2 regions of the Ornithinibacillus proteolyticus genome follow, and region 2 is predicted to be linked to the other one. Evidence: a T-box and tRNA genes for the amino acid it is inferred to sense, from the RefSeq annotation. Region 2 holds a T-box; the other holds one or more tRNA genes.
What was found. The T-box of region 2 lies ahead of AAIB49_RS14020 (valine--tRNA ligase). A T-box ahead of a tRNA ligase gene usually reads a tRNA of that ligase, here a tRNA-Val.

Region 1: it encodes a tRNA-Val, which carries the amino acid that the T-box ahead of AAIB49_RS14020 (valine--tRNA ligase) is inferred to sense. The anticodon was not compared.

What each region holds. Positions count from the first base shown of each region.
Region 1 is NZ_JBCPXV010000064.1:9,495-13,707, forward strand. Features, by position in the region: gene mvk (mevalonate kinase) at 1-296, opposite strand, end outside; gene AAIB49_RS18075 (hydroxymethylglutaryl-CoA reductase, degradative) at 293-1,582, opposite strand; tRNA gene AAIB49_RS18080 (tRNA-Lys) at 1,752-1,824, opposite strand; tRNA gene AAIB49_RS18085 (tRNA-Gln) at 1,922-1,993, opposite strand; tRNA gene AAIB49_RS18090 (tRNA-Tyr) at 2,004-2,087, opposite strand; tRNA gene AAIB49_RS18095 (tRNA-Thr) at 2,126-2,201, opposite strand; tRNA gene AAIB49_RS18100 (tRNA-Val) at 2,377-2,452, opposite strand; tRNA gene AAIB49_RS18105 (tRNA-Glu) at 2,456-2,530, opposite strand; gene fabI (enoyl-ACP reductase FabI) at 2,770-3,546, shown strand; gene AAIB49_RS20040 (YwaF family protein) at 3,641-4,213, shown strand, end outside.
Region 2 is NZ_JBCPXV010000031.1:18,720-22,932, forward strand. Features, by position in the region: gene AAIB49_RS14020 (valine--tRNA ligase) at 1-1,496, opposite strand, end outside; T-box leader at 1,626-1,853, opposite strand; gene AAIB49_RS14025 (hypothetical protein) at 1,993-2,181, shown strand; gene AAIB49_RS14030 (phosphotransferase) at 2,178-3,197, opposite strand; gene spoVID (stage VI sporulation protein D) at 3,474-4,213, opposite strand, start outside.

The DNA.
Region 1 (4,213 bases), on a different contig from region 2:
TCTTTAGGAAGTCCTAAATATTTTAAGGTTTCATGAATGCTGTTTACAATTCCTTCTAATGTAAGTGGCGCAGAATCCATCGGCCCATTATAAAAGGTACTATCGAACTTAATTGGCCCTTTATGATATTCAATTACAGATTCTACTCCTACTAACGGAAAAGGTATCGCGATTGCTGGTTGTCCGTGTACAACTGCATGCTCACCAATTAAGATTAGTTTGCTATTCGCAATTCCAATTCCACTTTTTTCTGTTGTTATTAATTTATTTGTGATTGTTAGTTTTTCTGTACTCATTTTGAATATTGTTCCACCAATTCTTTAGCTTTACCTACACGGATTTCCTTTAACTTAACTAATTGTTCAGCTATAATATCAATCATCTCCCCAGTAGCGCCAGCAGCTATCGCAACAGATCGAGAATGCAGGGCCATATGACCTTTTTGAATTCCATCTGTTACTAGAGCTTTTAAAGCACCGAGATTTTGTGCTAAACCTACTGCAACAATAATTTGTGCAAGCTCGGAAGCAGATTCTATATTTAACATTTTATGCGCTAATTGTGAAATCGGATGTACACGAATCGCTCCACCTACTGTGCCAATAGACATTGGTAATTCTAATTCTCCTACCAAATTACCCTCCTGATCAACTGACCATTTCGTCATGGAACGATAACTTCCAAAACGTGATGCATAGGCATGAGCTCCCGCTTCAACCGCACGCCAATCATTACCAGTCGCAATGACAACTGGATCAATGCCATTCATAATCCCTTTATTATGTGTTACTGCCCGGTATGGGTCAGAGTCTGCGAATTCAAATGCATGCACTACACCATCGCGCACTTCTTCACCAGAGTATTCGCCTGTAGTTAATAATTTAGGGGGGATAACACATGTAGCCTTTGCGACACAGCGATCAGCAAGATTAGATAAAATACGTAGGTATACTTTACCTGCCGTAAGCTCTTCGACTGTCGGAGCCAACGATTCAACCATAGTGTTTATAATATTGGCACCCATTGCGTCACATGTATCAATATATAAATGTAATACAAGCATTGTTCCGTAGCTGGAACCAGGTGAATCATTTAGAATACGTACATCTAAATCCCTTGCTCCCCCACCTCTGGCTACAATACTAGGATAAGCAGCATTAGCTGCCTCTATTAATTCATTTTTAGCTTCTAACAATACATTCTTTGCAGCATCGAAATCTGGACAACCAACTACTTGGATTTGTCCAATCATGACTCTATCTGAAGCTTCTGTTTTAAAACCACCTGCATCTCTTACAATTTTAGCAATGTGACTTGCAGAAGCGACAATTGATGGTTCCTCAACAACCATTGGTATTATATAGTCTTTCCCGTTAATTAAGAAGTTCAATCCTAATCCTAACGGAAGTGGGAATGTTCCTATAACATTCTCAATCATTTTATCTGCAGTATCGATTGGTAATGCCTCCTGTGATGTTAAGACGCTTAAGTCATCTTCAGATAGCTCAAGTGCCTCCTGCAACAGCTCTCTTCGTTCTTCAACTGTTCTTTTATAAAATCCAGGAATCCTAGAAGATCTCATACCAACCATCCTTTAATAGTATCTATTTATTTAGTAAGAACTTGTTTCATTCTTTATTTTATATAAAGAATTACTCTATCTATTATGTTAAAAAACAGTATAAAATGCAAATAAAAAAAAAAGGTTACGAAAGAATCGTAACCTTGCATGATTTCACGTATTTATATGATGAGCCATGAAGGATTCGAACCTTCGACCCTCTGATTAAAAGTCAGATGCTCTACCGACTGAGCTAATGGCTCATGTTATCAAGTGGTTCTAAGTTAGTCTGAGCGTTTTTATATAATCGGCGGCTTCTTTGTGTTCCATAAATAAAAAAGTCCCAGAAAATAAAAAAAGCTGGGCTACCAGGATTCGAACCTGGGAATCACGGGACCAAAACCCGTTGCCTTACCGCTTGGCTATAGCCCAATAATGTAAATGGTGGAGGGGGGCAGATTCGAACTGCCGAACCCGAAGGAGCGGATTTACAGTCCGCCGCGTTTAGCCACTTCGCTACCCCTCCATATAGTTAACATATTAATATGTTTTTATACAAAAAAATGGTGCCGGCCAGAGGACTTGAACCCCCAACCTACTGATTACAAGTCAGTTGCTCTACCAATTGAGCTAGGCCGGCATGGTATTAACTCACCTATTCATTTTATCACGCTTGCCTGATGACCCCTGTATCTTCCAGCATATTCATGGATGTGTATGCTTCGGGGTTACTCGTAGCTGATTCGGTAGAAGTATTGCTCGTTGCTCTACCAATTGAGCTAGGCCGGCATGGTGAAGAACTATCTAGGTTTAAATGGTGGAGGATGCAGGGCTCGAACCTGCGACCCCCTGCTTGTAAGGCAGGTGCTCTCCCAGCTGAGCTAATCCTCCACATGGTGACCCGTACGGGATTCGAACCCGTGTTACCGCCGTGAAAGGGCGGTGTCTTAACCGCTTGACCAACGGGCCAGTTCATTTATTCAACTTGTCTTAGCAGTCAACGAATTTTATTATATACAGATTTCTACACTTTGTAAAGAGAAAAATGATATTTTTTTATAAAAAATTTTCATCCCCCGTAAAACCCTTGATACACAAGGGAGTATCCCCCTAATAAAATTAATAAATTAAGAAATAAATTGGTTTTTCATTTAAAAAGTGATAAATTATAGTTAGGTACTAATAGTTAATCACAATGGAGGTTCCAAATGACTGAACTATTAAAGGATAAAAACATTGTTGTTATGGGTGTTGCCAACGAAAGAAGTATTGCATGGGGTATTACAAAATCACTCCATAATGCTGGAGCAAACCTTATATTTACTAACAGGCAAGAAAGATCGTATAAAAAACTAACTAAGTTATTAGAACAAAATGATATCGAGGCTAAACTCATCGTTACCTGTGATGTTGCGGACGATGCAAGTATAAGCAACGCTTTTAATGAGATAAAAGAAAAGGTTGGGGTTATACACGGACTTGTCCATGCCGTCGCATTTGCAAACCGCGATGAACTGAAAGGTGATTTCAGCGATACATCAAGAGAGGGATTTTTATTAGCACAGGATATTAGTGCATTTTCTTTAGTTGCTGTCACAAAAGCAGCAAAAGAACTAATGACTGAAGGTGGCAGTATCGTTACGCAAACATATTTAGGTTCTGAAAAAGTAATTCCTAACTATAATGTAATGGGAGTTGCCAAAGCTTCTTTAGAAGCAAGTGTTAGATACCTAGCCGAAGATGTTGGAAAACATGGTATTCGCGTAAACGCAGTATCTGCTGGACCTATTCGGACCTTAGCAGCAAAAGGTGTCTCTGGGTTTAACGAGAAACTAGGCATGGTGGAAGAAAAAGCACCTTTACGCCGTAATGTTGACCAGGACCAAGTTGGAGACGCTACCCTATTCTTTATCAGTGACCTTTCTCGTGGTGTAACCGGAGAGGTGCTACATGTCGATTCAGGTTACCACATAATTGGTGGCTAATTTTACTAATCCATAATCAATCATAGACGCTTACTAAAAATGCTTTAGTAAGCGTTGTTTTCTATTTAGATAAGGAAATACAGGGGGGATTTGAATGGGAGAGTGGTTTGCTAGTAAGGCAGTATCATCTTTTCATTTATGGGGGATCCACCACCTATTCATGGTATTCTTATTTATTTTTGGAGTTGTATTACTACTAATTTGCTCCAACAAATGGATTACCAATAAAAGGACATCTAATTTTTTTAGGATGGGGTTATTGATCACCTTAGTTTCCTCTGAACTTAGTTACCAAACATGGGGGATATTAAACGGAAGTTGGAATCCGCGTGAATTCCTTCCCTTTCAACTATGTAGCATAGCGGGAATCCTTACTATGCTTGCACTAACCAAAAATAAGAAAATCATTCAAGTTATCCTATTCATCGGCATTGTACCCTCCTTCCTCGCGGTTGTAACACCAGAATTACACCATGGTTTTCCTCATTTTCGATTTTGGCAGTTTTTTATACACCATTTCATTTTATCCTGGGCTTGTATATTTTTAGTCCTAACATCTAAGATAAAAATCACCTTTAAAAAGACAATAGAGTCCTATCTTTACCTTTTATGTTATGCAGCAATTATCAGATTCTTTATCAATCCAATTTTTGACGCCAATTTTCTT
Region 2 (4,213 bases):
TGAAATGCCATACGAGCCACCCAGAAAAAGATAATATCATAACCTGTGATTAAAACATCTGTAGGGAAATAACGTTTGAAATCCTCAGCCTCTTCATTTGGCCAACCCATTGTAGAGAATGGCCATAATGCGCTGGAGAACCATGTGTCTAATACATCCTCATCTTGCTCCCAATTCTCTATATCACTAGGCGCTTCTTTTCCAACGTATAATTCTCCTGTTTCTTTATGATACCATGCTGGAATACGATGTCCCCACCATAATTGACGACTAATACACCAGTCACGAATATTTTCCATCCAGTTTAAATATGTTCGTTCAAAGCGTTCTGGAACAAAGTTAATTCGTTCCTCAGTATTTTGCATTTCTAATACAGAATCAGCAAGTGGCTGCATTTTTACAAACCATTGTGTAGATAAATACGGTTCAACAACTGCCCCACTCCGTTCTGAATGTCCGACTTGATGAACATGTTCTTCGATTTTGAAAAGGACACCCATATCCTGTAGGTCTTTAACAATTTGCTTACGACATTCAAAACGGTCCATGCCTTCATATTTGCCTGCATTTTCATTCATGGTGCCATCTTCATTCATTACGAGCACACGCTCAAGATTATGACGATTTCCTATTTCAAAATCATTAGGATCATGAGCTGGGGTAATTTTAACTGCACCAGACCCAAATTCCATATCAACATATTCATCAGCAATAATCTGGATTTCACGGCCAACAATCGGTAGAACTACTGTTTTACCAATTAGGTGTTGATAGCGTTCATCTTTCGGGTTTACAGCAACCGCAGTATCACCAAGCATCGTTTCTGGTCTTGTTGTCGCAATTTCAATTGTTTCATCACTATCTTTAATTGGATATTTCATATGATAGAAATTGCCGTTTACTTCTTTATAAATAACTTCAATGTCTGATAGAGCCGTTTTTGTTTCTGGATCCCAGTTAATGATGTATTTACCACGGTAAATTAGTCCTTTTTCATATAGCTTTACAAACACTTCCTTAACAGCTTCTGATAAGCCTTCATCGAGTGTAAAGCGTTCTCTTGAATAATCTAACCCTAGACCTAATTTTTCCCACTGAGATCTTATAAAGGACGCGTATTCTTCCTTCCAATCCCAAGCTTTTTGTAGGAATTTTTCTCGACCAAGCTCATAACGGTTTGTGCCTTCTTCTTTCAGTCGTGCTTCTACTTTCGCCTGTGTCGCAATCCCTGCATGATCCATACCTGGTAACCATAGTACATCATAGCCTTGCATCCGTTTCATACGGGAAATGGTATCTTGCATTGTTGTATCCCATGCATGACCAAGGTGTAGGCGGCCTGTCACGTTAGGCGGTGGAATTACGATAGAGAATGGTTCTTTTTCTGGATCACCAGTTGCTTCAAAGTATTTCCCATCTAGCCAGAACTTATAGCGGTCTTGCTCTACTGCTTGTGGGTCGTATTTCGGTGGTAGAGTTGTGTTGTTTTCTTCCATTAATATCAGCCTCCTTTAAAGTTAAGGGTAATGTGATTTCCTAGCCACTAAAAATACAATCATGATTAGGCCTTTATCAAAATGAAATCAAAGATTTACCCTAGAATAAAAAAACCCTTTCCATCCTAAATAAAGGACGAAAAGGGTTGGATTTCCGTGGTACCACCTTTGTTTACAGGAATATATTCCTGTACACTCATTGTTTGATATCGGTTATGAACCGGCAAGCTCCTACTACTAATTCAGAGCTGCTGCATCAAGGGCGACCTTCCAAAACGTTTACCTAGAAAACTCTCACCACTGTTTTCCTCTCTTTGAGGTAACTATTCTGTACTCTTCCCTCTCATATGCTTTCGTATATGATTATTTTCTTATTTTAGCCAATTTTAATCCTAAAATCAACTATTATTTAGATAATGGCACGAAGTAGCTTGGTTTATACATATAGTATTAAAAAAAGAAGTATTTGGTGCATTCTTTATGGAGGTGATGACATATGGCAAGATATTATCGTTACCGATTACCACCATGGGCTAGAAAGTGCTTAATTATTGCCGAACAGATTACACTACCGATACTTATTTTCCAATTAATCCGAACTATTTTTCTCCCAACAACTTTTGATGTCTTACTAACTTTATTGTTAGCAGGAATTTATATTGCTTTTTATTTGAAGTGGATTTAATCCTCACTGCTACTTTCATCCAGTGTTACCATTTCAAATTCCTCCTCCACAAATATAGAAAAACGTATCCCAAACATTAATTGACGATGATATCGCTGTAACTTTACTACTAGTTCCATCATGCTGTTAGAAGATTTATCTTCCACATACGAATCGATGGCGCTTATATAATCTGAAGGATCCAGTAAATAAAGCGCTAATAGTGTTAGTTCGTGATTTTCCAATTGGTTTTCATCTGTATAAAACTTTAATTGTTCCAACAAAGGCCCTTCCTCTGTATCATGGTATAAGGTTTTATGCTTCCATATTAAAGTCAAATCTACAATGGGGTGGTTATAAGTTGCCTTCTCCCAGTTAATGAAATACATCTGATTCCCATGAAGAACATGGGAATCTTTCACATTTCCATGACAGAGACATACTTGCCACTCTGCTAATTCTTCAAGGGATTCTAGGTATTGATCTAGTCGCTTCTCTACAATATAAAAGACTTGTACAAGGTCACGGTACTGTGTACAAACTAATAATTCGACCGGTGACATAAAATGTTTCGATTCAAAACTTTCTACATGAGCTAGTAGCTTCTTTCTTAGCTCCATTATTTGTTTTTTATAGACGAGAAAATTTTCCCGTGCTTGTTCCAGTTCTTTCTCGTTTAACTGTAGTGTTTTCCTCGTTTTCGCATGAATATACCCAAGGTGTTGATATACTTTTCCAATAGAAGGATGTTGATGACTTGTTTCGATCCAGGGGGTTAAATAATAGATATCCTCTCCATCCTTCGTAAATAGTTTGCCTTTTTGGTTTACATATACTGGTAAGATATGTTGTATATTCTGGGCATGTGCCGTATGGTAGATGTCTAACCATAATGGAACTTTTTCTTCTTGTAAATTACTTCGCTTTAATGCATATTGCTGTTTATTACCTTGAATATGATATAGACGTTCGGTTACTTTTTCTATATCAACAGGAAAGACATGATACGATTCTAGAATTCGCCGAACATTCTCCAAGAGCTTCACCACCTATAATGTATCCCATTAATATGAGGCTTTAGACAATAACATAGGATAAAACGAACATGAAAATTAGCGCATCAAATCCGCCCCGGAAATATACTACGCGTTCCGTGGGCGGCTGGTGAGCCTCCTCAGAGCTAAAGCTCTTCCGGGGTCTCAAGCCGTGCATTTCCTCCCACAGGAGTCTCCGTATATTTCCGGGGCTAATTTGGTGATGGTTCATATTTTATTCCCTTTATTTTCGTTTTGTCCCAGCCTCATATCCGTTGTTCATTTATTTTTCACAGGAATATATAGTAATTGACCTTCTGTTATATCATCATCCTCTAATTGATTTTGATTACGTATATGAAGGGTTGTTGTTTCATATCGTTTAGCAAGTGATTCTAATGTATCTTTTTCCTGAACAATGCATAGCCTTACTTTGGCGTATTGTTCTTCTCCTCCTCGGAACATATCCGCTAGATAGGTCAAATCTGCTTTTTCAGTCCTACTTTCATCAGAATCATCCAGACTATAAGTCTCTTCCTCCGAGGATGATGGTTCATGCAATTCCTCTTCCACCTCTATTTCTGGCTCTTGGTTTTTATTGAAGAATTCTTCAAAGGTTTGGGTTTTTTGCATGAACTTCCATCTATCATCTTCAATAGGATCATTCACTTCTTCTTGCGACAAGGTTGGAAGTGGCTCTGGCGAATCTTCTATGTAGGTGGAAGATTCGTCTTCATGTTTTACATCAAACTCAAAAAACTCTTCCTCATTTCTTGCTAGAGCAGGTTCTTCTTCTGGAAGTGCTTCTGTGGTAGGCGCTTCGACTGTTTCTACTTCTGCTTCTACTTCTGTTTCTGTCTCCTCTTCTTCTACTTGATTACGTATACCATGAATTTCAATAGTGGAACGTAAATACAAATGATCTGTTTCTGGTAATTCATAATCAAACTCCGAGATAAAAACAGTGACATCATCTAAATTTTCTACTCGATAGGCTGGGACAGTGATTTCAACTGGAA